Regions from separate parts of the Rhizobium sp. N731 genome, predicted to be linked through region 2. Evidence: predicted binding sites of a transcription regulator. Region 2 holds the regulator's gene; each other region holds the start of a gene.
What was found. Region 2 encodes PhoB, which activates phosphate uptake and scavenging genes when phosphate is short. Its sites were predicted from a motif close to TGTCATNNANCTGTCAT; they were not measured.

Region 1: the regulator PhoB is predicted to act here: its motif matches at 7,093-7,109, upstream of AMK02_RS19980 (DUF2794 domain-containing protein).
Region 3: the regulator PhoB is predicted to act here: its motif matches at 5,219-5,235, upstream of AMK02_RS15880 (DUF1045 domain-containing protein).

What each region holds. Positions count from the first base shown of each region.
Region 1 covers NZ_CP013601.1:4,116,047-4,126,432, forward strand. Annotated here, with positions in the region: gene AMK02_RS30285 (low molecular weight protein-tyrosine-phosphatase) at 1-440, shown strand, start outside; gene thpR (RNA 2',3'-cyclic phosphodiesterase) at 347-940, opposite strand; gene AMK02_RS19955 (arylesterase) at 1,009-1,653, opposite strand; gene AMK02_RS19960 (ABC transporter ATP-binding protein) at 1,726-2,433, shown strand; gene AMK02_RS19965 (ABC transporter permease) at 2,430-4,973, shown strand; gene AMK02_RS19970 (Bax inhibitor-1/YccA family protein) at 5,270-5,998, shown strand; gene AMK02_RS19975 (GNAT family N-acetyltransferase) at 6,105-6,662, shown strand; gene AMK02_RS19980 (DUF2794 domain-containing protein) at 6,669-7,070, opposite strand; gene AMK02_RS19985 (DUF1223 domain-containing protein) at 7,384-8,124, opposite strand; gene acnA (aconitate hydratase AcnA) at 8,470-10,386, opposite strand, start outside.
Region 2 covers NZ_CP013601.1:539,818-550,203, forward strand. Annotated here, with positions in the region: gene AMK02_RS02675 (substrate-binding domain-containing protein) at 1-718, shown strand, start outside; gene pstC (phosphate ABC transporter permease subunit PstC) at 886-2,367, shown strand; gene pstA (phosphate ABC transporter permease PstA) at 2,364-3,686, shown strand; gene pstB (phosphate ABC transporter ATP-binding protein PstB) at 3,701-4,516, shown strand; gene phoU (phosphate signaling complex protein PhoU) at 4,561-5,274, shown strand; gene phoB (phosphate regulon transcriptional regulator PhoB) at 5,435-6,118, shown strand; gene AMK02_RS02705 (GcrA family cell cycle regulator) at 6,479-7,012, opposite strand; gene AMK02_RS02710 (aspartate aminotransferase family protein) at 7,437-8,636, shown strand; gene argF (ornithine carbamoyltransferase) at 8,674-9,588, shown strand; gene AMK02_RS02720 (Hsp33 family molecular chaperone) at 9,678-10,386, shown strand, end outside.
Region 3 covers NZ_CP013601.1:3,223,749-3,234,134, reverse strand. Annotated here, with positions in the region: gene AMK02_RS15895 (response regulator) at 1-3,264, shown strand, start outside; gene mnmD (tRNA (5-methylaminomethyl-2-thiouridine)(34)-methyltransferase MnmD) at 3,291-4,019, opposite strand; gene AMK02_RS15885 (NAD(P)/FAD-dependent oxidoreductase) at 4,018-5,196, shown strand; gene AMK02_RS15880 (DUF1045 domain-containing protein) at 5,311-6,018, shown strand; gene puuE (allantoinase PuuE) at 6,132-7,055, shown strand; gene uraD (2-oxo-4-hydroxy-4-carboxy-5-ureidoimidazoline decarboxylase) at 7,055-7,555, shown strand; gene AMK02_RS15865 (HepT-like ribonuclease domain-containing protein) at 7,552-7,914, shown strand; gene AMK02_RS15860 (ureidoglycolate lyase) at 7,898-8,419, shown strand; gene uraH (hydroxyisourate hydrolase) at 8,416-8,772, shown strand; gene AMK02_RS15850 (metallophosphoesterase family protein) at 8,773-9,513, shown strand; gene AMK02_RS15845 (flotillin family protein) at 9,535-10,386, opposite strand, start outside.

The sequences.
Region 1 (10,386 bases), 770 kb from region 2:
AGGGAATTTTTACCCACCTTGTTAACCAGGCGAGGCTGAGAGATCGTTTCACGATCGATTCCGCCGGCACCGGCGGCTGGCATGAAGGTGAACCGCCCGACCGTCGTTCGATCGCTGTTGCCCGCCGCCATGGCATCGACATAGCAGGGCAACGTGCCCGGCGCATCCGTTCGATCGATTTCGTCAGTGTCGATCTGATCGTCGCCATGGACCGCGACAACGTGGCTGAACTCAACAGGATCACCTCTCCCGAGGCGAATATCCAGCTGTTCGGCGATATCGCGCTGGGAACGGGGGAGGACATTGCCGACCCCTATTATGGCGGTCCGGAAGGTTTCGAGCTGCTCTATACCAAGCTCTTGACCGGCTGCAGCAGCCTGCTCGAAACGCTGGTCGCCGAACGTACTTCGTGCAGCGGGAACACTTCCTCGGTGAGGTAGGGCCCGCCGCCGACCGATTCGCGCGATGAAAGCAGCACGAAACGCGGCGCCGTGAAGGTCGCGGTGTGGAAGTTGCCGCGCCCACTCAGGTATTGCACGACATCGTCGAGCCGCGAGGATTTCAGCCGGGCCAGCGTCACGTGCGGCGTGAACTTGCGCGGATCCGGCGGCAGGCCGATGCGCTGGCAGATCCGTTCGATCTCGCCCTGCAGGGCGTACATCTCAGGCGAGTGAGAAACGCCTGCCCAGACCGAATGCGGCTTCTTCGAGCCGAAGGACCCGATGCCTTCGAGCCGGAACTGAAATTCCGGCCGATCGATCCGGTCGAGGCGCTCAACGATTTCATCGGCCGTACGACCGTCGACATCACCGATGAAGCGCAGCGTGATGTGGTAATTCTCCACATCGATCCATCGTGCTCCGGGGAGGCCACCGCGCAGCAATGAAAGGCTCATTGCCGCATTGCGCGGAATTTCGAGGGCGGTAAACAGTCTCGGCATAACGAGCACTCCCCGAATCTTTTGCAGGTGCTTACACGGAATCACGCAATCAATGGCCGTGCAAGCCCCTAATTCTTCACAGAAGAAATCGTATCGATGAAATTTGTGACATCAGCTTCCATTTTCTCGACCATGACGTCGACACCTCTCGCGTTCGGATGCATGCCGTCATCGAGCTTCAGCCCCGCATCGAGCGCAACCCCGTCGAGGAAGAAGGCGTAAAGTCGAACTCCATATTTGTCGGAAAGTTTCCGATAAATCGGATTGAAGCGCGCCGCATAATCCGCTCCCATGTTCGGCGGCGCCATCATGCCGACAAGCAGCACCGCTATGCCGCGCGCCTTGAGCCGGGCGATCATCTGGTCGAGGTTTTTCTCGCTTTCTTCCGGCGGAATACCGCGCAGCGCATCATTGGCGCCAAGCTCGAGGATAACGCCATCGGTGCCGTCGGGGACGGACCAGTCGACCCTGGCAAGCCCACCTGTCGTGGTGTCGCCCGAGACCCCGGCATTGGCAATGGAAACGTCGAGTCCCTTGGCCTTCAACGCCGTCTGCAGCTTTTCCGGAAAGCCCTCGCCGGGCGGCAGCTGATAACCCGCCATCAGGCTGTCCCCGAGCCCGACGAGGTTGATCGTCCGCGCATTTGCGCCCACGGCAAAGATCAGCGACACCGCGATGACGGTGAATTGAAGCGCGGCAACTTTAAATCTCATTCTGGCTTCCCTAGATTGGCGAGGTGCCGTTATGCGGCCATTGCGTTAGAGATTAATATAGGGCGATTTCTGTTGGCAAAAACCATCATCGAGTTGAAGGGCGCCGATCTCACCCTTGGCAGTGCGGCCGCCTCCGTCCATGTTCTGAAGGGCATCGATCTCGATATCGCCGCTGGCGAATCCGTCGGCATCGTCGGCCCTTCCGGCTCCGGCAAATCCACTCTGCTGATGGTGCTTGCCGGACTGGAAAAGCTCGACAGTGGCGAAATCAATATCAATGACACGCCGCTCCACGCCCTGAGTGAGGATGAGGTCGCCGATTTCCGCGGCCGCAATATCGGCATCGTCTTCCAGTCCTTCCATCTGATCGCCAACATGACGGCGCTGGAAAACGTCGCGGTGCCGCTGGAGCTCGCCAATATCAGCAACGCCTTCGAAATCGCCCATCGCGAACTGAGTTCGGTCGGTCTCGGCGAACGGCTGAACCACTATCCCGGCCAGCTTTCCGGCGGCGAGCAACAGCGCGTGGCGATTGCCAGAGCGCTCGCTCCCTCGCCCGCCTTGCTGATTGCCGACGAGCCCACAGGCAATCTCGATACCGAAACGGGCCGACAGATCGCCGATCTTCTCTTCGCCAAGCAGGCCGAACGCGGCATGACCCTGCTTCTCGTCACCCACGACGTCTCGCTGGCAAACCGCTGCTCGCGCCAGATCCGCGTCCGTTCCGGCAGGATCGAGGGCGACAGCGCAGCCCGCCGCAGCGAGGCGGCAATCGCATGAGCATGGTCACGCCACGCGTCGCGCTCGCTTTTCGCCTGGCGCTCCGCGAACTGCGCGGCGGCGTTCGTGGCTTCTACATCTTTTTGGCTTGCATCGCGCTCGGCACCGGTGCGATCGCCGCCGTCAATTCCGTTTCGCAGTCGATCACCGACACGATCGCCTCGCAGGGGCAGGAGTTGCTGGCCGGCGACGTCCGCTTCGAACTCAACAATCGCCAGGCGACACCTCAGGAAATGAGCTTCCTTCAGGGCCTGGGAACCGTTTCGGTTTCAACGGGCCTGCGCTCGATGGCCCGCAAGCCCGACGGTTCCGACCAGGCGCTGGTCGAGGTCAAGGCCATCGACGACGCCTATCCGCTCTACGGCAGGTTCATCGCCGAACCGGACTATCCGCTTACAGCCCTGCTCTCCGACCAAGGCGGCACCTATGGCGCGGTCGCCGCCCCGCTGCTTCTCGATCGGCTTGGCCTTGCGGTCGGCGACGAATTGCTGCTCGGCAATGTCAAGCTCAGCATTACCGGCACTGTCAAAACCGAGCCGGACGCGCTGTCGGAAGGCTTCGGTTTTGCGCCGCGTCTGCTCGTCAGCCGACAGGCGCTCGAAGCCTCGGGGCTGATCCAGACCGGAAGCCTGGTCGAACACGCCTACAAGATCCGATTGGAAGACAAGCACGCGATCTCGGGCATCCAGGCGCGCGCCTCCAAGGAGTTTCCCTCCGCCGGTTGGTCGATCCGCACCAGCGACCGCGCAGCACCCTCGCTCACCGAGAACATCACCCGTTTCTCGCAATTCCTGACGCTGGTCGGCCTGACTGCGCTGATCGTCGGTGGCGTCGGTGTCGCCAATGCCGTACGCGCTTTCCTCGATTCCAAGCGCACCACCATCGCCACCTTCAAATGCCTCGGCGCTCCGGCCGCCGTTGTCGTTCTGATCTATCTCTTTCAGATCGCCATCATCGCCCTTGGCGGCATCATGATCGGCCTCGTCATCGGCGCCCTGTCGCCGATCTTTGCGGCGCAGTTCCTGGCGCAATTCCTGCCGGTCTCAACCGCGCCGACCCTCTATCCCGGCGCGCTGCTCCTTGCGACGCTCTTCGGCATCCTGACGACGCTCGCCTTCGCCATTTTGCCGCTCGGCCATGCCCGCGAAGTGCCCGCGACCGCACTCTTCCGCGAGCAGGGCTTCGAGGCCCGCCGTCTGCCGTCCTGGCCCTATATCCTGCTTGCCGCCCTTTTCATGGCAGCCCTTGCCGGCCTTGCCATCCTCACCGCCTATGATCGCTTCATCGCCGTCGTCTTCGTCGGCGCAATCGTCTTTGCCTTCGTTGTCCTGCGCCTCGTCGCCGCGTTGATTGCCTGGCTCGCGCGCCGCAGCCCGCGCGTTCACTCGCCGGCGCTGAGGCTCGCGATCGGCAACATCCACCGCCCGGGCGCGCTGACGCCATCAGTGGTGCTCTCGCTCGGCCTCGGCCTGGCATTGCTGGTGACCCTGACCTTGATCGACGGCAACCTGCGCCAGCAGCTGACCGGCCGCATGAACGAGGGTGCACCCAACTTCTTCTTCGTCGATATCCAGAGTGCCGAGGTCGACGCCTTCCGCAATCTTGTCCAGGCGCAGGCGCCGAAGGGCAAGCTGATGGAGGTGCCGATGCTGCGCGGCCGGATCATCGCCTTCAACGGCGAGGACGTCACCAAGATGAACGTGCCGGCCGCCGGCCGCTGGGTGCTGAACGGCGACCGCGGCATCACCTACGCCGACACGCTGCCGGAAAATGCCGCGCTCACCGAAGGCAGCTGGTGGGACAAGGATTACAACGGCGAGCCGCTGGTCTCCTTCTCCTCCGAAGAGGCGCATGAACTCGGCCTGAAGATCGGCGATAGCGTCACCGTCAACGTGCTGGGGCGCAATATCACGGCCAAGATCGCCAATCTGCGCCGTGTTCAGTGGGAATCGCTGTCGATCAATTTCGTCATGGTCTTCTCGCCGAACACCTTCCGCGGCGCCCCGCATGCCTGGCTGGCGACGCTGACCGATCCCTCCTCGACGCCGGCCGAAGATGCGGCAATTCTGAAATCCGTCACCAATACCTATCCGACGATCACCAGCGTGCGCGTCAAGGACGCGATCGATATCGTCAACCAGCTCGTCGCCCAGCTTGCGACCGCGATCCGAGCCGCCGCATCGGTGGCGCTCATCGCCTCGATTCTTGTTCTTGCCGGGGCGCTCGCCGCCGGCAACAGGGCCCGCACCCACGACGCGGTGGTGCTGAAGACGCTCGGCGCCACGCGCGCCATGCTGATTCGTGCCTTCAGCTACGAATATCTGATCCTCGGACTGGCAACCGCGATCTTCGCACTCTTTGCCGGCGGTATTGCCGCCTGGTTCATCGTCGCCCGCATCATGCGACTGCCCTCTGCCTTCCTGCCTGATGTGGCAGGACTGACGCTGGTGACGGCACTCGTTCTGACCGTCGGCATCGGCCTCGTCGGCACCTGGCGCATCCTCGGGCAGAAGGCCGCGCCTGTGCTGCGCGAGCTTTGAGAGCAATTCCAGGAAAGTGCGAAGCGGTTTTCCCAGGCAAAGCGCGAAGCGCTTTTGCGGGATTGCATATATCCAAAAGGTTCGAGCGGTTCTGCGTTTCCTTGAAAAGCTGAACCGCTCTGGCGCCGCCCCAAAGCCTTCACCTTACGGCGATTTAACCGTCCGCGCCTTTGCAAGCCCCTTGTTTGCAAAGGGCTAAGGCCTCATATTGTCTGCAGGCATGCTGGAGCTCCGCAGCGGCGCCCGGGTCGAGAACCCCGACACCGTATCTCCTTCGGAGCTTGTAAGAGGAAACTATGGCTGATCTTCGTAACTATCAAAGCCGCGTCCAGACCGGCGAGATGATTGATCAAGGCCTGCGCGCATATATGCTCAAGGTCTACAACCTGATGGCGCTGGGCCTGGCGATCACCGGCGTGGCCGCATATCTCGGATTCAACTTCGCGGTCCAGGACGGCCAGCTCACCCAGTTTGGCGCGCTTCTGTTCCAGTCGCCGTTGCGCTGGGTCGTGATCCTTGCCCCCCTTGCGGTCGTCTTCTTCCTGAGCTTCCGCATTCATCAGATGAGCGTGTCCGCCGCTCAGACCACCTTCTGGATCTACGCCGGCCTGGTAGGGCTGTCGCTCTCGTCGATCTTCCTGGTCTATACGGGCCAGAGCGTCGTTCAGACCTTCTTCGTCACCGCCGCCTCCTTCGGCGCGCTGTCGCTTTACGGCTATACGGCGAAGCGTGACCTGTCGGCGATGGGTTCGTTCCTGATCATGGGTCTCTTCGGCCTGATCATCGCCTCGCTCGTCAACATCTTCCTGGCTTCATCCGCGCTGCAGTTCGCGATCTCGGTGATCGGCGTGCTGATCTTCGCAGGCCTCACCGCCTACGACACGCAGAGGATCAAGGAACTCTACTTCGAAGCCGATGACGTCGCTGTCGCCGGTCGCAAGGCGATCATGGGCGCACTGACGCTCTATCTCGACTTCCTCAACCTCTTCATGTTCCTGCTGCAGTTCATGGGCAACCGCAGATAACAGGCGCATTGAGATCGAAAAGGCGGCTTCGGCCGCCTTTTTTGTTGCGCCGGTTTCGCAGGGGTGGTTTTAGAGGAGCCTGCTCTTCCGATGGACCTGCCGCCCGATGTCCTTCCTCCTGCGCGACGCCTCCCAAGCCGACATCCCCGCCATTACGGAGATCTATCGTGACTCGGTCTTGAATGGCGTTGCAAGCTACGAGATTGCGCCGCCCTCCGAGGCCGAAATGGCCCAGCGTTTTTCCGCGATCGTCAGCCAGCAATATCCCTATGTCGCCGCAACCGATGCTGACGGGAAACTCCTGGGCTACGCTTATGCGTCGGCCTTCCGCACCCGCCCCGCCTATCGCTGGATGGTGGAGGATTCGATCTACCTGGCGCCCGAAGCCCGCGGCCGTGGCATCGGCAAGGCACTGATGGTCGAGCTGATCGACCGCTGCACCGCGCTTGGCTTTCGTCAGATGGTAGCCGTCATCGGCGGCGCGAGCCCGGCCTCGATTGCGCTTCATCTGAAGGCAGGTTTTGTGGAGGTCGGACTGATGAAGGGCACCGGCTACAAGCACGGCCGCTGGCTGGACACGATGCTCATGCAGCGCAGCCTCGGCGAGGGCATGACGACCGATCCGGATCCCTCCACCTATCCCGGTTCGTTGTTTCCGGGCTGATGAGAATTATTTATCGACGAGTTTCAATGCCTTGTCGAACACCTTGAGGACCTGATTCAGCTCGTGCCCGCGCTTCAGGATCATGCCGTTGACGTTGATGACAGAATAGGCGCCCTGTTTGGCGGCAAGCTTCGGGTTCTTTTCGATCCGGAAGAGCGGCATCTCGCCGGAGCGCTTGAAGACGGAAAAGACTGCTCTGTCCTTCAGATGGTCGATGGCGTAATCGCGCCATTCCCCCTCGCCGACCATGCGGCCGTAGATCCAGAGGATCGCGTCCAGCTCACGCCGGTGGAAGGTCACCGGAAGCGGATCCTTGCTTTGTTTGTACTCCCTGAGATCGACGACGACCGAGGAACTATTGTCGACGGAGCGGCTTTCGCCGTGTCGCAAATCCGGCTGATCTGTCATCAGGTCTCCAAGGCCTCCGCTTGTGACAGGAGAGTGACAGTTTGCCCGAGCCGCCGCAAATTGCAAGAGTGCGGCTCCTCACATTTGGCCGTACCGCAGCGCCGCACGTCCAGGCACCTTCGTTGGGGACCAAGCAATGCTTTCTCCCCTGTGCCGCATTTCAGTCAAAACAGCGCCTCATTTGCAGGGGATTTATGCATCCCGGTTTGGCGCCAGCGCGCCAAAGGGCCCGGCGGAGCGTATCGACCTTAACCCCAGCCCCGAATACGCTCGGCCGGGCCGCCCGGCATTTCACCCGTCATCGGGCGAAATATCAGATATTTTTTCCCGCCATCACCACGGTTGCGCCGAGAATCGCTGCCGGATCGCCGTCGGCCGTCGCCGACTGCAGCAGGATCGCGCAGCCCTCGAGCTGCGGTCGCTGCAGGACGCTCGCCGGCAGCGTCAGACTGGTCGCCTTGCCGTCCCACATGCCGACGGTTTCGACATTGGTGACGCTGTGCAGATAGGAGATCTTCTTGCCGCTGTTTTCGCCTTTTTCGACGTCGATCGTCTTTTCCTTGTCGAAATAGACCATCACGACATTGGCCTTGCCCTGTCCTTCGCCGATCTTGATCTCCAGCTCGTCGCCGCGCATCGCCGCGCTGATGGGAACGGTCAGCCCGTTGCCTTCGATGCTGTATGTGTCGATCTTGCTGTTGATACCGGTGAGATCGGCGCCGGCCAAATGGCCGCGCCCGTTGACGATCGCCTGCGGCGTATAGACGTTGCTGCGGCCCATCGTCCTGGCGTAGCCGTACTGCCGCTCGGTATTTTCCTTGGAGCTCAGCGTATCGGCCCAGCCGAGATAATTCCAGTAATCGACATGATAGGCGAGCGCGATGACGTCGCCCTGGTTCACCAGCTTGCGGAAGGCGGCATCAGCGGGAGGACAGGAGGAGCAGCCCTGCGACGTGAAAAGCTCGACGACGCCTCTGGGCTTACCGTCTTCGGCATGCAGCGAGCCTGCAAAAGCAATGCCGGCGATCAGCGAAATCAAGAAACGGGGGGACATTCACCTGCACCTCTTTTTCAGCGCCGGCGTTTTGGAACCGAAGGCTCTGAGATATCAGAGTACGAATAATCCTTCCCGGTCCAAACGAAAAATCACGAACGGGTGAGACCACAGCTCGGCCGGAACGCAGCTGAAACAAATCATCGTGAGCCTCCGGCAAAGACTGTCGCCGCAAAGAAAAGCCGCCGGAAATTGCTCTCCGGCGGCCATTATCAATCAACTCTCCTAGACCCGGATGATTTTAGGCCGGCCCGGCCTAAAATCTGAATCCGGATCTACATCAAAGAAGAAGAACATGATGTCGTCCGAAAACCGCTCACACTTTTCGGCATCATGCTCTGAAAATCAGGCAGCGAGATCGCGCAGCACCGTCTGCAGGATGCCGCCATTGTTGAGGTAGATCACCTCGTCGAGCGTATCGACGCGCGACAGCAGCGGAACGTCCTTAACGGTGCCGTCGCTATAGGTGATCTTGGCAATCTTCCGCTCGCGCGGCTTGATCTTGTCGAGGCCCTCGATGGTAACGAGTTCGTCGCCCTTCAGGCCGAGGCTCTGCCAGGTCGTGCCCTCTTCGAAGACAAAGGGGATGACGCCCATGCCGACCAGATTCGAGCGATGGATGCGCTCAAAGGACTGGGCGATCACCGCCTTGACGCCGAGCAGGTTGGTACCCTTGGCAGCCCAGTCGCGCGACGAGCCGTTGCCGTATTCGACACCGGCGAAGATGACGAGCGGCACGCCTTCGGACTTGTACTGCATGGCGGCGTCGTAGATCGAGGTCTCCTCCTTCGACGGGTAGTGGATGGTGTAGCCACCTTCCTTGCCGTTCGGGCCAAGCATGTGGTTGCGGATGCGAATGTTGGCGAAGGTGCCGCGCATCATCACTTCATGGTTGCCGCGGCGTGTGCCGTACTGGTTGAAGTCGGCAACCGCAACGTCGTGGCCGATGAGGTAGGCGCCTGCCGGCGAAGCCGCCTTGATCGAACCGGCCGGCGAGATGTGGTCGGTGGTGATCTTGTCGCCGAACAGGCCGAGGACGCGCGCGCCCTTGATATCAGCGACGCCGGTGCCCTTCTTGCCCATGCCGACGAAGTAGGGCGGGTTCTGGACATAGGTCGAGTTGTCGTCCCAGGCATAGGTCTGGCCCGGCGGAACCTGAACGGCCTGCCAGTTGACGTCGCCCTTGAAGACGTCGGCGTACTTGGATTCATAGAGCTCGCGGGTGACGAATTTCTGGATGAATTCCTGCACCTCATGCGAGGTCGGCCAGATATCCTTGAGATAAACAGGATTGCCGTTCTGGTCTTCGCCGATCGGTTCCTTGGTGAGATCCTTCTGCACGGTGCCGGCGAGCGCGTAAGCGACGACGAGCGGCGGCGAAGCCAGGTAATTCGCCTGGACGTCAGGCGAGATACGGCCTTCGAAGTTGCGGTTCCCCGACAGAACGCCGGATACGATCAGGCCCTTGTCGTTGATCGTCTTCGAGATCGGCGCCGGCAGCGGGCCGGAATTGCCGATGCAGGTGGTGCAGCCGAAGCCGACGAGGTTGAAGCCGAGCTTGTCGAGGTCGGCCTGCAAGCCGGACTTGGCGAGATATTCGCCGACGACCTGCGATCCCGGCGCCAGCGAGGTCTTGACCCACGGCTTGGTCTTCAGGCCCTTGGCGACGGCGTTGCGGGCGAGAAGGCCGGCAGCGATCAGTACCGACGGGTTGGAGGTGTTGGTGCACGAGGTGATGGCGGCAATCGCCACGTCGCCATGGCCGAGATCGAAATCCGTGCCTTCGACCGCATAGCGGTTGCCGAGCTGACCGGGCTTCTTGTAATCCGCATCCATCGAGCCGGCGAAACCGGAAGCGATGTTTTCGAGCGCGATGCGGCCTTCCGGACGCTTAGGGCCGGCCATCGACGGCACGACGTCGCCGAGGTCGAGTTCCAGCGTGTCGGTGAAGACCAGATCGGAACCATCGCCTTCACGCCACATGCCCTGGGCCTTCGAATAGGCTTCGACCAGCGCGATCCGGTCATGCGTGCGACCGGACATGGTGAGATAGTTGATGGTTTCGCCGTCAACCGGGAAGAAGCCGCAGGTGGCGCCGTATTCCGGACCCATGTTGCCGATCGTCGCACGGTCGGCGAGCGGCATGTTGTCCATGCCGGGGCCGAAGAATTCGACGAATTTGGAAACGACGCCCTTCTTGCGCAGCATCTGCACGACGGTCAGAACGAGGTCGGTCGCGGTCACGCCTTCCTTGAGCTTGCC
Region 2 (10,386 bases):
AGTCAAGATCGGTTATGACGGCATCGTCTTCGCAACCGACTCGTCCAACCCCGATGTCGCTTACGTTCCGGCCGACATCTACAAGGCTCTTGCAGCCCAGGTCGTCGTCGACGGCAAGCTCGTCGCCAACCCCTACAAGAAGTGGTCGGAAGTCAACCCGAAGCTCCCGGCTGTTGATATCGCTGCCTACATTCCGGGCGAAAAGCACGGCACCCGCGAAGTCTTCGAACAGAACGTTCTCGCCGCCGGCTGCAAGGCTTCCGGCGCCCTCGACGTCATCGCCAAGGAAATCTCCGACAAGGCTGCCCAGGGCAAGGCTTGCGTCGCAGTCCGCAAGGACGGCGCTGCCGTCGACATCGACGGCGACTATCCGGAAACCCTGGCTCGCATCGCCGCCAACAAGACCGGCGTCGGCGTATTCGGCCTTTCCTTCTATGAAAACAACGCCGACAAGCTGAAGGTCGCCAGCGTGAACGGTATCGTTCCGTCCACCGAAACGATCGCCAACGGCACCTATCCGGTTTCCCGCCCGCTGTTCTTCTACGTCAAGAAGGCACATCTCGGCGCCGTTCCGGGCCTGAAGGAATATGTCAACTTCTTCGTATCCGACCAGATGATCGGCCCCGACGGCCCGCTGGCTGAATACGGCCTCGTTGCCGCTCCGGATGCCGAGCGCGATGCGATCCGCAAGGACGTCGAAGCCGGTAAGGCTATGTAATGACTTTGCCGGCGCGGTGCTTCAAACACCGCGCCGGCATCGTTTATGTCCCTGCGTGCCGGTCTTTCCGCTGCAGGGTTGAATTCCTTCTCCATGATTGGAAGCCGAAGGCAGGCTGTTGAAGCCGCCGCGCTTTTTTGGGGGCCACAGGCCTGGGGACGTAACGAATGAGCACATCCGTCATACTTCTGTGCCTTGTGGTGATCGGCGCCGCCGCCTATCTGGTCGCGCGCAGCCGTGCCACGGCCCTTGCCGGAGGCAGGTCCTCCGCACTGCATTCCCGGCCGGCCTATTACGGCGCCTATGCCGCGATCTGGGCCGTTCTTCCGGCCCTCATCGTTCTCTGCGTCTGGCTCTCGGTCAGCCCCGGTATCATTCAGTCCTCGGTGCGCGGCACTTTCCCCGCCGACGTCAAGGCCCAGGCCGCAGTCGAGCAGGATCTGAGCTATTCGATGGTGGCGACGATCGCGCGCGGCCTGACGATGCTGACTTCCGACGAAGCCGCCGCGGTCGCAAACGATCCGGCCGCCCTGCAGGCCAAACTCAGTGAGAAGGGTGTGCCGCTCGCCGGCCAGCCGCAGCCTTACATGGTCGAGGCCGCCAAGAAACTCAACGCCATGCGCCTGACGAGCCGCATGGCCATGACCGCGGTCGTCTTCATTCTGGCCGTTGCCGGCGCCTTCTACGCGCTGCGTGCCATTGCGCCCCGCTTCCGCGCCCGCAATCGCGTCGAGCGCGTCATGCTCTGGGGCTTGCTGCTCGCCTCCTCGATCGCCATCCTGACGACCGTCGGCATCGTGCTGTCGATGCTGTCGGAAGCCACGCGCTTCTTTGCCGTCGTTCCCGCCGGCGAGTTCTTCTTCGGCACGGTCTGGGATCCGCGCTTTGCCGGCGCCGGCAGCTCCTCCTTCGGCCAGTTCGGCCTGATCCCGCTGTTGCTTGGCACGCTCTACATCGGCTTGGTCGCCATGCTGGTCGCAGTGCCGGTTGGGCTCTTTGCCGCCATCTACATGGCCGAGTACGCCTCGCCGAAGCTGCGCGGGGTCGCCAAGCCGCTTCTCGAAGTGCTGGCCGGCATTCCGACGATCGTCTACGGCTTCTTCGCCCTCGTCACCGTCGGTCCGTTCCTGCGCGATTTCTCGGCGCAGATCAGCGGCCTGCTCTCCGGCAACTATTCGAACTTCATCCAGGCGCAGAGTGTTCTGACGGCCGGCATCGTCATGGGCATCATGCTGATCCCCTACGTCTCCTCGCTGTCGGACGACATCATCACCGCCGTGCCGCGGGCCCTGCGTGACGGTTCGCTCGGTCTCGGCGCCACACGCTCCGAAACCATCAAGAAGGTGGTGCTGCCGGCAGCCCTTCCCGGCATCGTCGGCGCGCTGCTGATGACCGCCTCGCGCGCCATCGGCGAAACCATGATCGTCGTGCTGGCCGCCGGTGTCGCCGCCCGCATTCAGATCAACCCCTTCGAGCCGATGACGACGGTGACCGTCAAGATTGTCAACCAGCTGACGGGCGACCTCGAGTTCACCTCGCCGCAGACGCTGGTTGCCTTTGCCCTCGGCATCACCCTGTTCTGCATCACGCTTTGCCTCAATATCTACGCGCTCTACATCGTGCGCAAATACCGGGAGCAGTACGAATGACGGATATTGTTTCTCCCACCCAAGGTGTTACCGTTTCCAAGGCGCCCGCCCGCCGCGATATCGGCATCAAGCGCCGCTACGCCGCCGAGCGCCGCTTCCAGGCCTATGGCATCGCCGCTATCACCTTCGGTCTCGTCTTCCTCTTCATTCTGCTGTGGACGGTGATCGGCAAGGGCTACACCGCTTTCCAGCAGACGGCGATCACCCTGCCGATCGAATTCTCCGAGAAGACGATCGACCCCAGCAACAAGCGTGCGACCGACCCTTCGGTGCTGATCACCGCCAATTACCCGGTTCTGCTGCGCGACGCGATCGTCAAACAGCTGAATATCAATGCCTCAAGCAAGCCTAACGTGCGCGATGCATCCGCCATGCTTTCCAAGAGTGCGCCGATCCAGCTGCGCGACATGGTCGTCGCCGATCCCTCGCTGATCGGCAAGACGGTCAATGTCTCGCTGCTCGCCGACGCCAATATCGACAGCGCCAACAAGGGCCAGATCGATCTCACCGTCGATGAGAAGAACCGCAAGGTCAACGATAAGCAGGTGACCTGGATGAACCAGCTGAAGGCGAGCGGCGCTCTCCAGAAGCAGTTCAATACCGGCTTGTTCGTCAACGGCAACTCCAGCCGTCCGGAGGCTGCCGGCCTCGGCGTCGCCCTGATCGGCTCGCTCTACCTGATGCTGATCGTGCTGGCGCTGTCGCTGCCGATCGGGGTTGCCGCCTCGATCTATCTCGAGGAGTTCGCGCCGAAGAACAGGCTGACGGACCTGATCGAGGTCAACATCAACAACCTCGCCGCCGTCCCGTCGATCGTCTACGGTCTGCTCGGCCTTTCCGTCTTCATCAACTTCATCGGCCTGCCGCGCTCGGCCTCGTTGGTCGGCGGCCTGGTGCTGACGCTGATGACCCTGCCGACGATCATCATCGCCACCCGCGCCGCACTGCGCGCCGTGCCACCGTCGATCCGCGCCGCAGCCCTCGGCCTCGGCGCCTCGAAGATGCAGATGGTGTTCCACCATGTCCTGCCGCTCGCCATGCCCGGCATCCTCACCGGCACGATCATCGGGCTGGCGCATGCGCTCGGCGAAACCGCGCCGCTGCTCCTGATCGGCATGGTCGCCTTCGTCGCCAATGCGCCGACGACGCCGCTCGATCCCTCGACGGCCCTGCCGGTCCAGGTCTATATGTGGGCGAACGAGGCCGAACGTGCCTTCGTGGAACGTACTTCGGGTGCCATCATCGTCCTGCTCCTGTTCCTGATCGTCATGAACATGGGCGCCATCCTCTTGCGTCGTCGCTTCGAGCGCCGCTGGTAAACGGAGTAGATATCATGAACATGCTGACGGAAGCTGCAGTTGAAAAGGCGCTGGATCAGAAGATGAGCAACGTCCCGTATAAAATGATCGGACAGGATGTCTCCGTATACTACGGCGAGAAGCGTGCGCTTTTCGACGTGAACCTGAACATCCGCGAAAACACCGTAACCGCCCTGATCGGCCCCTCGGGCTGCGGCAAGTCGACTTTCCTGCGAAGCCTCAACCGCATGAACGACACGATCGAGGGGTGCCGCGTCACCGGCAAGATCACGCTCGACAGCGACGACATCTATGATCCGGATATCGACGTCGTCGAACTTCGCGCTCGCGTCGGCATGGTTTTCCAGAAGCCGAACCCGTTCCCGAAGTCGATCTACGAAAACGTCTCCTACGGACCGCGCATCCATGGCCTCGCCAAGTCGAAGGCCGATCTCGACCAGATCGTCGAGACCAGCCTGCAGCGCGCCGGCCTCTGGAACGAGGTCAAGGACCGCGTGCACGAGTCCGGCACCGGCCTCTCCGGCGGTCAGCAGCAGCGCCTGTGCATCGCCCGCGCCGTTGCCGTCAGCCCTGAGGTCATCCTGATGGACGAACCCTGCTCGGCGCTCGACCCGATCGCCACCGCCAAGGTCGAGGAACTGATCCACGAGCTGCGCGAGAACTACACGATCGTCATCGTCACCCACTCCATGCAGCAGGCCGCGCGTGTCTCGCAGCGCACCGCCATGTTCCACCTCGGCAACCTCGTCGAGGAGAACGACACCGACAAGATGTTCACCAACCCGGACGATCCGCGCACCCAGGACTACATCATGGGTCGCTTCGGCTGATTGCGGCAATCCGAAGCCTTCCCGTTATTCGAGGACAAAGCCCCATGGCATCGACACATATTTATTCTGCCTATGATGATGATCTGAAGTTCCTCTCCAGGCGGATTTCCGAAATGGGCGGCCTGGCCGAGCAGATGGTCGCCGAATCCGTCCGGGCGCTGGTCAACGGCGATACGGCGCTGGCGCAGAAGGTCATCTCCGACGATGTGATCCTCGATCACACCGAGCGCGAGATCGGCGACAAGGCGATCGTCACCATCGCCCGCCGCCAGCCGATGGCCGCCGACCTGCGCGAAATCATGGGTTCGATCCGCATCGCCGCCGACCTCGAACGCGTCGGCGACCTCGGCAAGAACACCGCCAAGCGCGTCATCGCCGTGCAGAGCACCGGCGTTCCGCGCAAGCTCGCCCGCGGTCTCGAGCACCTGTCCGAGCTGGCGCTCGTCCAGCTCAAGGAAGTGCTCGACGTCTATACGACGCGCGCCGCCGACAAGGCGACCGCCATCCGCGAGCGCGACAACGAGATCGATGCGATGTACACCTCGCTGTTCCGCGAGCTCTTGACCTACATGATGGAAGATCCGCGCAACATCACGAGCTGCACGCATCTGCTCTTCTGCGCCAAGAACATCGAGCGCATCGGCGACCATGCCACCAACATCGCCGAGACGATCTACTACATGGCGACGGGCGCCCAGCCGGAAGGCGATCGTCCGAAGGATGACAGCGCCAACACCGTCGGCGCCGCGACGGAATAATCGTTCCGAACGAGCCGCCCGAGCCCGCCGCCCGGACCAGTCACTTGCGTGCGCGCCCGTTCGGGGCGCGCAAAGAGGTCGCAGCCAATTTCTGAATTTGCGCAGGACGCCTGGTTAAATCGTCCCGGTTTAAGGCTTGTGCGCGAGGAGACGGACACGCATGATCCCGAGAGTCGCAGTTGTTGAAGACGAGGAAGCGCTCAGCGTGCTCCTTCGCTATAATCTCGAAGCGGAAGGCTTTGAAGTCGATACCATCCTGCGCGGCGACGAGGCCGAAATCAGGCTTCAGGAGCGCACGCCCGATCTCCTCATCCTCGACTGGATGTTGCCCGGCGTCTCCGGCATCGAACTCTGCCGGCGCCTGCGCATGCGGCCGGAAACCGAGCGGCTGCCGATCATCATGCTGACGGCGCGCGGCGAGGAGAGCGAGCGGGTGCGCGGACTGTCCACCGGCGCCGACGATTATGTCGTCAAGCCCTTCTCGACCCCCGAACTCGTCGCCCGCGTCAAGGCGATGCTGCGTCGGGCCCGTCCCGAGGTGCTGTCCTCGGTGTTGAAATGCGGCGATATCGAACTCGACCGCGAAACCCATCGCGTTCATCGCAAGAGCCGCGAAGTCCGCCTCGGCCCGACCGAATTCCGCCTGTTGGAATTCCTGATGTCGTCGCCGGGCCGCGTCTTCTCGCGCTCGCAGCTGCTCGACGGCGTCTGGGGCCACGACATCTATGTCGATGAACGCACCGTCGACGTCCATGTCGGCCGCCTGCGCAAGGCGCTGAATTTCTCCAACATGCAGGACGTCATCCGCACCGTCCGCGGCGCCGGCTATTCGATGGAGGCCTGAGGCTGAGGGAGTGTGTGGTCGGCGTTCCCGCCGGTGCAGCCTTTCCCAGGCCCTTCATTGCACCGGCGCGGCGTATGAGCGGGCACCACCTCACCTCTGTCATCCAGGCACCACCTCTCCTCTCCGTCATCCCAGGGCTTGACCCTGGGATCCATGCGGCTGGCGCTGCGGGAGGAGCGATGGCATTCAAATGCAGGGAAATTATCGAAGCCGAGTGCCTGGTCGTGGATCCCAGGGTCAAGCCCTGGGATGACGGAATGCGTGGTCGGCTTTGCTGCCAAACACAAAGGTCGCTTCCCCACTCTAATCACAAAAAACGGGCTGCTCGGCCCGTTTCTCACTCTCGACGATGTCGCCCGCTCAGCTGACGCGCGCTGCCGCCCGGCGGCGTTCGTTGATCGGCTGATAGGCAAGCTTCTGATGATAGCTGCAATAGGGCGAATTGTCAGGGGATTCGCAGCCGCAGAAGTGGAAATCGTCCTTCAGCGGATCGCCGACCGGCCATTTGCAGGTGCGTTCGGTCAGTTCCGTCAGGCCGAGGCGGCGGGAAATCGGCACGACCACGTTGCCCTTCGGCACGTATTCCATTTCCTCGACCGTTTCGATCTCGATCTCTTCCTTCAGCATCGTTGCGCCCTGCTGGCGGGTAACGGTGCGGGTGGTGATCCGGGAGGCGTAGTTCGGCGCGCGCGGCGCCGATGTCTGGCGCTTCGGCGTGCGCGCCGCCGTCGCCGTGCCGCCGGCCTTGGCACGACCCGGCAGGTTCAGCCGGTGCACCTTGCCGATAACGGCGTTTCGGCTCACGCCGCCAAGCTGCGCAGCAATCTGGCTGGCGCTCAGTCCTTCGGCCCAAAGCTTCTTGAGTTTCTCGACCCGCTCGTCTGTCCAGTTCATGCCCTGTCTCCACCGTTTGCGTTGGTGATGGCAGAATCCCTCACCGTTGTCCCGGAAGCCTCCGAAACAAGAAACGCTTGATCAATTTTGGTGACTAGTTCCGCCGCATGCAGTCTAGTAATTGAACTTTAACCTAGTGTGAGGCTGACTCCGTGACAAGAGTCGCGGGAATCCGGATGAATCGAATTTCAAGTTTTCCCCAACTTGCTTCCTCTGCGTGTCATTTCTGCAATAATGCCTGTTGAAGGCCGAAAGTGCCCCTGTACAAGCTTGCTGCATACGCTAAGGCCGCAGTTTTGTTGACATTGCAGCGCGAAAAGGAAATAGTACCGCTCGCCGCCGAAAGGCGGCATTTTTGATTTTTCGGACCTGGTTTCGTTAGCCGGAGTCCGTGCAGGACAACACTGAACGGGAGACCCGCGCCATGGCTGAAGCCGCGCCGCTTTATGACACCTATTCTCGCGCCCCGCTGCGGTTCGAGCGAGGCGAGGGCGTATGGCTGATCACCGAGAGCGGCGAGCGTTATCTCGATTTCGGCGCCGGTGTCGCCGTCACCTCCGTCGGCCACGGCAACCCGCATGTGGTCGCGGCGCTGAAGGAGCAGGCCGATAAGGTCTGGCACCTCTCCAACATCTATGAGATCCCCGGCCAGGAGCGTCTGGCCAAGCGCCTGACGGACGCCACCTTCGCCGATAAGGTGTTCTTCACCAATTCGGGCGCCGAGGCGCTCGAATGCGCCATCAAGACGGCGCGCCGCTATCAGTTTTCCAAGGGCCATCCCGAGCGCTTCCACATCGTCACCTTCGAAGGCGCCTTCCATGGGCGCACGCTTGCGACGATCGCCGCCGGCGGCCAGGAAAAATATCTCGAAGGCTTCGGCCCCAAGACGCCGGGCTTCGATCAGGTGCCGTTCGGCGACATCGAAGCGGTACGCGCCGCGATCACCGATGCGACGGCGGCAATCCTCATCGAGCCGGTGCAGGGCGAGGGCGGCGTGCGTCCCGCCACGACCGAGTTCATGAAGGCGCTGCGCCAGATCTGCGACGACAAAGGCCTGCTGCTGATCCTCGACGAGGTGCAGACCGGCGTCGGCCGCACCGGCAAGCTCTTCGCCCATGAATGGTCCGGCATCACACCCGACATCATGGCCGTCGCCAAGGGCATCGGCGGCGGTTTCCCGCTCGGCGCCTGCCTTGCGACCGCTGAGGCCGCCTCCGGCATGAAGGCCGGCACCCATGGTTCGACCTATGGCGGCAATCCGCTGGCCATGGCCGTCGGCGGCGCCGTGCTCGATGTCATCCTCGCCGACGGCTTCCTCCAGCATGTGCGCGACGTGGCGCTTGTCTTCCGTCAGGGGCTGGCCTCGTTGAAGGACCGTTATCCCGATGTGATCGAGGATATCAGGGGCGAGGGCCTGCTGCTCGGCGTCAAGGCGGCCGTCACCTCGGCCGAGTTGCTGCAGGCGATCCGCGCCGCGCATCTGCTCGGCGTGCCGGCCGGCGACAATGTTATCCGCCTTCTCCCGCCGCTCGTCGTCACCGCCGAGGAAGCCCGCGAGGGTCTCGCCCGCCTCGAACGCGCCGCCGAGAGCATCCGCGCCGCCAAGATCAAGAAGACGGCTTGAAGGGATTGGCGCTTTCGGGCGCACGACAGGTAAGAACATGGCTCCTAAACATTTCCTCGATCTTTCGGCCGTCACATCGGCCGACCTCAGAACCATCATGAACGACGCGCTCGCCCGCAAGCAGGCCTTCAAGGCCGGCCAGGGCGACAAGCCGCTCGCCGGCAAGATGCTGGCGATGATCTTCGAGAAGCCGTCGACGCGTACCCGCGTCTCTTTCGACGTCGGCATGCGCCAGCTCGGCGGCGAAACCCTGTTCCTGTCGGGTACCGAAATGCAGCTCGGCCGCGCCGAGACGATCGGCGACACCGCCAAGGTTCTGTCGCGTTACGTCGACGCAATCATGATCCGCACCACCGAGCATTCGCGCCTGCTGGAGCTTGCCGAACATGCGACCGTGCCTGTGATCAACGCCCTGACGGACGATACCCATCCCTGCCAGATCATGGCCGATATCATGACCTTCGAGGAGCATCGCGGCCCGATCAAAGGCAAGACCATCGCCTGGACCGGCGACGGCAACAATGTGTTGCATTCGCTGGTCGAAGGCGCCGCGCGTTTCGGCTACCGCATGAACATGGCCGTACCCCTTGGTTCGGAGCCTAAGGATCACTATCTGAACTGGGCCCGCAATGAGGGCGCCGAAATCATGCTCTGCCATGATGCCGACCGTGCGGTCGAAGGCGTCGATTGCGTGGTGACCGATACCTGGGTCTCCATGAATCAGGAACATCGGGCCCGGGGTCATAACGTCTTCCAGCCTTATCAGGTCAATGCGGCCTTGATGGCCAAGGCCGGCAGCGATGCATTGTTCATGCATTGCCTGCCTGCTCATCGCGGTGAGGAAGTGACGGACGAGGTGATCGACGGTCCGCAATCCGTGGTCTTCGATGAGGCGGAAAACCGCCTTCACGCGCAGAAGTCGATTCTTGCTTGGTGCCTGGGCGCGATCTGAACCATAATCGGATGTCGCGCGTGAAAAGCGCGCGACCGCGCGAGCGAAGGGCACGCTGACCCTTTGCTTGAAAACTAGGAGTGAAAGCCATGGCAGAAGCTGCAGCCGCCCTCGGCCAGTTCGATTTCGCCGGCGATGATCATGTCGTCCCCTTTCAGGTGGAGGGTCTGGATGTGCGCGGCCGCGCCGTCCAGCTCGGCCCCATGCTCGATGCCATCCTCGAGCGTCATCATTATCCCGCGCCCGTCGCCCGGCTGCTTGCCGAGGTCGTGGTGCTGACGGTGCTGCTCGGCACCTCGCTGAAGTTCGACGGCAAGTTCACCGTGCAGACCAAGGGCGACGGCCCGGTCGATCTGCTCGTCGCCGATTTCTCGACGCCTGAGAACGTGCGCGCCTATGCCCGTTTCGATCGGGCGCTGCTCGACCAGGCCATTGCATCGGGCGAGACCGAGCCGGAGCAACTGCTCGGCAAGGGCGTGCTCGCCTTCACCATCGATCAGGGCAAGTTCGCTCAGCCCTATCAAGGCATTGTTGCGCTCGACGGCACCTCGCTCGAGGAGATCGCCGGCGTCTATTTCCGCCAGTCGGAGCAGATTCCGACGCGTGTGCGCCTGGCTGCGGCCGAACTCTTCGACCGTGACGACGCCGGCAAGCCGCGCCACCGCTGGCGGGCAGGCGGCCTCGTCGCCCAGTTCCTGCCGGAGGCGCCGGAGCGCATGCGCCAGCCCGATCTCCACGGCGGCGACGGCGACACCGGCGACCGCCCGCATGGTGAGGACGATGCCTGGACCGAAGCCC
Region 3 (10,386 bases), 1.7 Mb from region 2:
CGCAGCCGTGAACTCTTCGACCGCCCCGAGGAAGAGGACCGCGAGGACAAGGAGCGCCGCGCGCTGGTGTTCGGCACCGAGGAAAACGCCATCTGTTACGATGCCGAGGGCCTTGGCCACCAGCGCATCCAGATCGAAAGCTTCTCGCCGTCGCCGGAGCGGATTTATGTGCTCGGCATCTTCGAAGCCCGCGAACGCCGTGCCGTTGCTCTTGGGGGGATTGCCGGCAACCCCGAGATTGGCGGTAGCTCCAGGACTGTAAACGATTCCGGAAATGCCGCCGACCTCGCCCAGGTGCGCGAGGCGCTGGAAAATCTCAGTCATCCGATCGGCATCTTTGCGGCGGACGGACGCCCGCTGGTCGTCAACGCAGCCTATCGCAACGGCGCGACGCCCGTGGCCGCCGGCGAATCGGCCTGGGGAGAGAGCGTCAACGAACTCGACGTTCTCCGCACCGTCCTGGAGGACCTGCCGGTGGCGGTTTTCGTTCGCGACGACAAGCACCGCCTGGTCTATGCCAACAAATATTATGAGACCTTCAGCGGCCGCGCCCGCTCCGAGTACCTGGGAATGACCGAACACGAAATGTTCGGGCCGGAAGGTGCTGAGGCGATCTACCAGGAAAACCTGCTGGCGCTCAGGGACGGCATTTCGGTGGAGCTCGAGAGCGAGATGCCGAGCAATAGCGGCCATGTTTATCCCGTCATCTCGCGCGTCAACCGTGTCATGACGGCGGATGGGCGAACCTATGTCGTCGGCTCCTTTTCTGACATCTCACCGCTCAAGGAACGCGAAAAGGCGCTGATTGAATCGCGCAAGCAGCAAGAAATACTGCATCGGGACATCGAGAGCATTCTGCGTTCGCTGCCGATCGGCGTGCTGATCCTCGATAACGACCACCAGATTCTCTACGTCAACGACGAATTCTACAGCATCTGGGAACTGCCGCTCGACGATCGCTTCGACGGCCGCCCGTTCATCGACGTCATCCGCCGTAATGACGAGCTCGGCCGCTACGACGGGACGCAGACGCCGGAAGAGATCTACGCCTTCCGCAAACATCTGTTCGAAGCCGAAGAGCCCGAGCCGATCGAGCTTGGCTGGGCGGGCGGCAAATCCGTGATCTTCGACAGCCGCCGCATCTCCAACGACCGCATCCTGCTGACCTATGCCGATATTTCGGCGGTGCGCGACCGGGAAAAGGAAATCCACGAGACGCGCGCAGCCCTCGAACGGCTCGGCGAAATGATGCGCGACGCGACGCACGCCATGTCGCAGGGTCTTGCCATCGTCCAGGACGGCATCATCAAGATGTCCAACGAGGCGATAGCCGACATCCTACAGATCCCGCCGCACTATATCGAGGCCGGCCAGGGCTGGCTCGGCATGTTCGAATTCTGCGCGGCGCGCGGCGATTTCCACGATGCGGCGGATGAGATCCTGCAGGAGTGGCGGGCGAATATCGCGGCCAGGCAGCCGATTTCCACCGTCTTCCATGTCGGCGGCGAGCGCTGGGTGAATATGGATGCGACGGTCAGCCGGGGACAGCATTGGGTGGCGCTGTTCACCGACGTCACCGAACTCAAGAGCCGCGAGGAGGAACTGCGCCAGCTCCTCTCGCGCGCCGAAGCCGCCGACCGCGCCAAGTCCGAATTCCTCGCCAATATGAGCCACGAAATCCGCACGCCGATGAACGGTGTGCTCGGCATGGCGGAGCTGCTGGCCAAGACCAATCTCGACACGCGCCAGAAGACCTTCATCGATATCATCGTCAAGTCAGGCAATGCGCTGCTGACGATTATCAACGACATCCTCGATTTCTCGAAGATCGATGCCGGGCAGATGAAACTGCGCAAAGCCGCCTTCGATATCACCGAAGCGGTGGAGGATGTGGCGACGCTCCTCTCCTCGCATGCCGCCGAGAAGAATATCGAGCTCCTGGTGCGGGCAGCACCAGACCTGCCGGCCGCGGTGATCGGAGACGCCGGGCGTTTCCGCCAGATCGTCACCAATCTCGTCGGCAACGCCGTCAAGTTCACCGAGCGCGGCCATGTCTTCGTCGATGTCGGCTTCGAGACGATCGCTGGCGGGGAGATCATGGCGATCATCCGCATCGAGGATACCGGTATTGGCATTCCCCAAGAAAAGCTCGACTCGGTCTTCGACAAGTTTTCGCAGGTCGACACCTCGTCGACCCGCCGGCATGAGGGAACGGGGCTCGGCCTTGCGATCACTGCCGGCCTCGTCGATCTCTTCGGCGGCTATATCAATGTCGAGAGCGAATGGGGCAGGGGCTCGGTCTTCACCGTCAACCTGCCTTTTGCGGTGGCGGCCGCCCGCCTCGAACCGAAGCCGCTGCCGATCAATGTGCAGGGCGCGCGCATCCTCGTCGTCGACGACAATGAAGTGAACCGACGCATCCTGACCGAGCAGCTTTCACTCTGGGGCTTCGACGGGGTGGCTGCCGAGGGTGGCGGCACCGGTCTTGCAATCCTCGAGGCAGCGGCCGATCTCGGTATCACCGTCGATGCCGTCGTGCTCGATTATCACATGCCCGACATGAACGGCGCCGACGTCGCGCGCCGGCTGCGCGCCGATCCCCGCTTCGTCGAGCTGCCGATCATCTTCCTCACCTCGATGGATATTTCGGGCACGGAAAAGGAATTCGCGGCGCTGAACGGCCATGCGCATCTGATGAAGCCGGCACGCGCCAACGTGCTGCGCAACACTGTCGTCGAGGTCGTCCGCGCCCGCCGCGTCAAACAGGCCTCGGAAGCCGAGATCGCCCGGCTGCGGGCGGAAGCGGCCGTGCCGGCGCCTGCGCTTGCAACTGCACCCGAGCCGCAAAAGCGGGCGGCCGAATTCGTCGATGTGCTGGTTGCCGAAGACAACGAGGTCAACCAGATCGTGTTTACCCAGATCCTGCAGTCGACGGGGCTTTCCTTCCTGGTCGTCAACAATGGGCAGGAGGCGGTCGCCGCCTGGGAAAGCCACACGCCGCGCATCATCATGATGGACGTCTCGATGCCCGTCATGAACGGCCATGAAGCGACCCGGACGATCCGCGAGAGGGAAAAGGGGCAGGGCCACCGGGTGCCGATCATCGGCGTCACCGCCCATGCGCTCGAAAGCGACCGCGAAGCCTGCCTCGACGCCGGCATGGACGATTACATGTCGAAGCCGATCAGCCCGGAACTTCTGGAGGAGAAGATCCGGCTATGGCTCGGCAAGGATGAACTGCAGCCGGAGCGCACCAGCTACTGATCGCCATCAAATGGCAGTCGCAGGATTTATCGGGCGGGCACCTTGGTGCCGCAGAGCATTTCGCGCTTGCCGGCGAAGCCCGTGCGGCGTTCCACGGCAAAGCCGGCGGCGATGAGGTTGCGTCGCACGAAGCCGGCCGCGGCGTAAGTTGCGAAGGTGCCGCCGGCCACGGTCTTTTCGTTAACCTCACGCATCAGCTCTTCCGACCACATGTCGCCGTTGCGCGAGGGCGCGAAACCGTCGAGATACCAGGCGTCGAAGCCGGGTTTTGCCGCGGCGACGCCGTCGAGTGCCGCGCTGCAGACGACGCTGAGCCGCGTCTGGGCATCGAGATCGAGCGAGACGGTTCCGGCAGGCGTTTGCGGCCAGGCCGCCGTCAGCGCCTCGCGTTCCACATCGATCTCCGGCCAGTGCGAGAGCGCCCGGCCGATCTCTTCGCCGCGCATCGGATGAAGTTCGAAGGAGATGAAATGAAGGTGCTGGCCGTGTTCACGGTGAAGCTTCCATTGCCGCCAGGTCTCGGCGAAGTTCAAGCCGGTGCCGAAGCCAAGTTCGCCGATGACAAAAGCCCGCCGGCCGTTCCAACGCTCCGGCAGGCCGTTGCCGGCGAGGAAGACATGGCCGCATTCCAGACGGCCATCGGTCTGGCAATAAAAATGATCGCCAAAGGCGGTGGAATAGGGCATATCGCCGTCGCGCCATTCGAGCGGCTGCGGCGCGCCCGCGCCAATCTGATCGGGGTTCACGTCTCTCATGGAAAAAGCCGATAGTCCTGCACCGGCGTCCGGTCAATCTTCTTGCGACTTGCTGATCGTCGGCGGCGGCATCATGGGTCTCTGGGCGGCCGTTCATGCCGAACGCTGCGGTATGAGCACCATCCTCGCCGACGCCGGTAGATTGGGCGGAGGCGCGAGCGGCGGCCTGCTCGGCGCGCTGATGCCGCATATGCCGGACCGGTGGTCGGAGAAAAAGCAATTCCAGTTCGATGCGCTGGTCTCGCTCGAAACCGAAATCACCGCGCTGGAAGCCGAAACCGGGCTTTCGGCCGGCTACAACAGGTCCGGGCGGCTGATCCCGTTGCCGAAACCGCATCTCAACCGCATCGCCCGCGGCCATTCCGAAGATGCCGAGCGCCACTGGCGGGCTGGCGAGCGCCGCTTCCACTGGCATGTGCTCGACAGGCCGGATGTCGAGGGCTGGGTCGAGGCCTCTGCCGGCGAGAGCGGTTTCGTGCACGATACGCTCGCCGCCCGTGTTGCGCCCCGCTCGTTGATCTCAGCGCTGGTCGCCTTCCTGCGGCGGGCAAGGCAGGTGCGCATCATGGAAAATGCCGTTGTCGCCGATCTCAATCCCGATCGCGGGACGGCCGAGATCGGCGGCGAAATCATCACGTTCGGCCGCTGCATCCTGGCCGCCGGCTATCGGTCCTTTCCCGTGCTGCAGGGGCTGACGCCGGGCTTGAAGCAGCCGCTCGGCCAGCCGGTGAAAGGGCAGGCGGCGCTGTTGAAAGCAGATGTCGACCCGGCGTTACCGACGATCTTCCTCGATGGACTCTATGTCGTCGCGCATGAGGGCGGGCATGCGGCGATCGGCAGCACCAGCGAAAACCGTTTCGACGACCCCCTCTCGACCGATGCCCAGCTCGACGCGTTGATCGAGGCGGCGCGGGCGATCGTGCCGGCGCTCCGCAGCGCCCCTGTCATCGAACGTTGGGCGGGGCTTCGCCCAAAAGCCATCGACCGCGATCCAATGATCGGCCGCCACCCCATCCATCCCCGACTGATCGCGCTGACCGGCGGTTTCAAGGTCAGCTTCGGGCTGGCTCACCGGCTGGCGGAGGCTGCGGTTTGTATCGCAGGCGATAGAGATTGCCAATTTCCGCTGCCGGAAAGCTTCGCGATTTTAAGCCACATCGCGGTCGCTTCACGTTAAACGTGAATTAGATACAGCTGCCTTTCGTTATTCTGTCATGCAAATCACCTATCTGCTTGCGCATCGGCAGCACCGGATTTTACCGGTGCTCACTTCCTTGATGGAGGAAATTGCATGCGCTATGCCATTTGCTTCACGCCTCCGGCGAGCGATCCCCTGTCGCTCATGGCCGCCAATTGGCTTGGCCGAAACGTGTTTTCGGGCGATATGGTGGAGCCTCCGGCCGTCCGCGGCCTCGGCATCCATGAGATCGCCTTTTATACCGCCGTACCGCGGCGCTATGGTTTTCACGGTGTTTTGAAGGCGCCTTTTCACCTGTCCGCCGACGCATCCGAGTCGCAACTCTTGCGCGATCTCATGCGGTTTGCCGGGACATACGCCCCTTTCCAGATTCCACGTCTCGAAATCGCCCGGCTCGGCAATTTCTACAGCCTGATGCCGAGCGCCCCCTGTGAGCAGATCCAGTATCTGGCTTCGGCGATCGTTCAGGAGTTCGATCGTTTCCGGGCGCCGCTGAGTGAGGCCGATATCGAACGAAGCGATCCCGATGGGTTGTCGGCGGCGCAATTCGCCAATCTGCATCGTTGGGGCAATCCTTACGTGATGGAGGAGTTCCGCTTCCATATGCCAGTGACAGGCCCCATCAACGCGATCGATATGTCCCGCATCGAGCCAGTGCTGGGAACGATCTTCGAGGCCGTCCTGAGGGAGCCGGTGATGGTTTCGAATGTGGCTTTGATGATCGAGGAGGGCACTGGCGGTCCCTTCCGCGTTCACTCGCTCCACCCGATGGGCAAGGTCAGCGCGCGCAGGATCGCCTGAGCAGATGTCGATCTAAGTGGTTGTGTCGAAAAGAGAAATCCTGCTGTGCAGTTTCCGTCTCGACATTCCGGCTGCGGATGATACCGTTCCTTCGTCTTTCAGAAGGTGATTTGATGGTATCCGAGACCTACCCGCGCAATCTCGTCGGCTACGGGCGTCAGACGCCCGATCCGAAGTGGCCGGGCGACGCGCGCGTCGCCGTGCAGTTCGTCATCAATTACGAGGAGGGCGGCGAAAGCTGCATCCTCGAAGGCGATCCGGCGTCCGAAAACCTGCTGTCGGAGATCGTCGGCGCGGCCGCCTGGCCGGGGCAGCGCAATCTCAACATGGAATCGATCTACGAATATGGTTCGCGCGCCGGCTTCTGGCGGCTCTGGCGGATGTTCACCGGTCTCAAGGTGCAGGCGACCGTCTACGGCGTGACGCTGGCGATGGCGCGCAATCCCGAAGCCGTCGCCGCCATGAAGGAGGCCGGTTGGGAGATCGCCAGCCACGGTTATCGCTGGCTGGAATACAAGGATTTCCCCGAGGATCTGGAGCGCAAGCACATTCTCGAAGCCGTGCGCCTGCATACCGAACTCACCGGCGAACGGCCCTACGGGATGTATCAGGGCAAACCTTCCGACAACACGCTGCGACTGGTGCAGGAAGAGGGCGGTTTCCTTTATTCCTCCGATTCCTACGCCGACGACCTGCCCTACTGGGTGAAAGGCGTCGACGGGAAGCCCTTTTTGATCATCCCCTATACGCTCGAAACCAATGACATGCGTTTCGCCACGCCGCAGGGTTTCAATGCCGGCGACCAGTTCTTTACCTATCTCAAGGATGCTTTCGACACGCTTTATCAGGAAGGCAAGGACGGCAGCCCGAAGATGATGTCGGTCGGCCTGCACTGCCGTCTCGTCGGGCGTCCGGGCCGGGCAGCCGCTCTGAAGCGCTTCATCGAATATGTACTGAAGCATGACAAGGTCTGGATTCCGCGCCGCATCGAGATCGCCGAGCACTGGCACAAGCATCATCGGCCGGATGCGCTCTAATGCTGTCGCGTGAGGATTTCGTTTCCCGCTTCGGCGGCGTCTTCGAACATTCGCCTTTCATTGCCGAACGCGCCTATGATGCGGGCAGCGTGACGGAGCCGCTGACGGCATCAGCTGTGCATGCAGCGCTCACCGCCGCCTTCCGTGCGGCAAGCCGTGAGGAGCGTCTCGGCGTGTTGCGTGCCCATCCCGATCTTGCCGGGCGTCTGGCGATAGCGGGTGAACTCACGGAAGACAGCCGGAAGGAGCAGGCCGGCGCCGGTCTCGATCGGCTGAGCCCGGCCGAACATGCCCGCTTCACCGAACTTAATGCGGCCTATGTCGAAAAATACGATTTTCCCTTCATCATCGCCGTCAAAGGACTCGACAAGGACGACATCCTTTCGGCCTTCGAATTGCGGATCGGCAATGGCCGGGATGAGGAATTCGCGACCGCCACGACACAGGTCGAACGGATCGCGCTGCTGCGCCTGACATCGATGTTGCCGGAGGGCAAATGAGCGAGCCTCGTGCTATCGACTATCTCAATGAAATGCAGAAGGCGGCAGCCGAAGCGCTATACTTCGTGGGCGGAATGGATGAGGCGGCCTTCGCCGAGGACAATCTCACCTTCAAGGCGGTCGCCTTCTGCCACTTCACCATAGGCGCGGCTGCGTCCCGACTGCTCGTAGCCCATCCGGAATTCGCAACCGAGCATCCCACTCTGCCGTGGACGAAAATCTGCGGAACGGGCAATCGTATCCTGGAAGACGTCTTCGCCCTCGATGCCTCCGACATCTGGGATGCAACCTATCGCACGCTGCCGGAACTTCTCATCGAGATCGACGCCATTCGTCACTGGCATGCCGAAGGCGAGTGAACCATTGTCCGATTTTCTCGACATCCGCCCGCTTACCAGATCGGTATTCGCCCCTTTCGGCGAGGTGATCGAAGCCGATCCAGCCTCGATGCGGCTCATCAATGGCGGCACTACCGAGCGCTTCCATGCACTGGCCGCGGCGGAGGCGGCGGGCGAGGGAGCGCGCGTCATCATCAATCTCTTTCGCGGCCAGCCGCGCAGCTTCCCCTATGACGTCGACATGATGGAGCGCCATCCCTTCGGCAGTCAGAGTTTTTCGCCGATTTCGGGCCGGCCCTTCCTCGTCGTTGTCTCCGAGGACGAGGGCGGACGTCCGGGAAAGCCGCAGGTGTTTTTCGCGCGAGGGGACCAGGGCGTGAACTACCGCCGCAATGTCTGGCATCATCCGCTGATGGCACTCGGCCAGACCTCCGATTTTCTGGTCGTCGACCGCGACGGCCCTGGCAATAATCTGGAGGAATTCTTCTTCGAAACCCCCTATGTCATCAAAGAGCCAGCCCCATGACCGGACTGACGACACATGTTCTCGACACCGCCCTCGGCACGCCGGCCAAGGGGCTCAGGATCGATCTTTTCCAGCTCGACGGCGAGATTCGCAGACATCTGAAAACGGTTGAGACCAATGCGGACGGCCGGGTCGATGGTGGCCCGATCCTTGCCGGCGAAAATTTTCACGTCGGCACCTACGAGTTGGTCTTCCACGCCGGCGAGTATCTCAGGGCCTGCGGCACGCCGTTGCCGCATCCGGCCTTCCTCGATCTGGTGCCGATCCGCTTCGGCATTGCCGATGTCACGGCGCATTACCATGTACCGCTCCTGCTTTCGCCTTACGGCTATTCAACCTATCGCGGCAGCTAAATGAAGTTTGCTGCGATCGCTGATATTCACGGCAACCATATGGCGCTCGAGGCGGTGCTTGCGGACAGCCGGGCTCAGGGCATCGAGGAAGTCGTCAATCTTGGCGACTTCTTCAGCGGGCCGCTGGAGGCTGGACGGACGGCCGATATGCTGATTCCGCTCGGGCTGACCTCTGTTCGTGGCAATCATGATCGCTATCTGATCGAGCAGGATCCGGCAGCCATGCATGTCTCGGATGCCGCCGCCCACCGGCAGCTGACGCCGTCCCATCTCGATTGGCTGCGGGATCTGCCGTTCGATGTCGTCTATCGCGGCGAGGCCTATCTCTGCCACGCGTCGCCGAAAGACGACAATCTCTACTGGCTGGACTCCGTATCGCCGGAGGGGCACGTCTTCCTGAAGCCGATCGAAGCGATCGAGGCGCTCGCCGAAGGCATCGACCTGCCGCTGATCCTCTGCGGCCACAGTCACATTCCCCGTGCCGTCCGACTCTCGGACGGCCGGCTGATCGTCAATCCCGGCAGCGTCGGCTGCCCTGCCTATGACGACGTGCTGCCCTATTATCACAAAGTCGAAGCGGGCCATCCGCTGGCGAGCTATGCCATTCTGGAAAAGACGGCGGCCGGATGGATGTGGCAGTTCCGAGCCGTCGCCTATGACCACATGGCGATGTCGGCACTGGCCGCCGAAAGGGGCCGTGCCGACTGGGCGAGCGCGCTGGCGACAGGCTGGGTGCGATAGCTCGAACCTGCCTGCGTTGGATTATTCCTTCTTCGGCGCCTGAGGGGCCATCGGCGTTGCCGGGGCTGCGGCCGATGCTGCCGGCTTTGCCGAAGCCGTGGCCGGGATTGCAGGCCTTGCCGGAGGTGCAGCCGGCTTTGCCGGTTTTGCGCCATCGAGATTGCCAAGGAGGGATGAAATGGCGTTATCGCCGTCGAAGCCGGCTTCCTTCAACAATTTGTCGAGGATCGGCTTGTTGGCCTGATAGGAGAGCAACTGGCCGGCCAGCCCGTCGCCGAGACCGATGCCGCTTTCACCGTTCGCGCCGTTTCCGCGGCCGAGCATGCCGCCGGTGTCGAAGATGCGGATATCGGAGATCTTCTCGATCGGCTTGACCGCCTCGGCGAGCGCCTCGGGAATGATGCGGATACGCTCACGGGTGATCTCGAACTCGATGATGGTCTGGCTGAGCTTGTTGCGGGCCTCGTTGAGAAGCGCCTCGCTTTCAGCCTGAGCCCGGCCGGTTTCGAGGATACCCTTGGCCTTGATGATCGCCGCATCGGCTTCCGCGGTCGCAAGCGTCTTGATGGCTTCCGCCTGATCGATCGCGGCCTGTTTCTCGGCCTCCGCGCCGACGGTGACGGCGGTGGCTTCGGTTTCGGCGGTTTTACGCGCGTCGATCACGGCGATCTGCTTTTCGCGTTCGGCAATTTCGATCGCCTTGGCGGTGCCGACCTTTTCCTCTGCCGCGATCGCCCGGGCGCGGGCCATTTCGGCAGTCGCCTTTGCCTCGGATTCTTCGCGGCTCTTGTTGGCTACGGCGATGGCGCTTTCCTGGGCCACGATCTGAAGGTCACGCTTGGCTTCGGTATCGCGCTGCTGGACGGCGCGGGC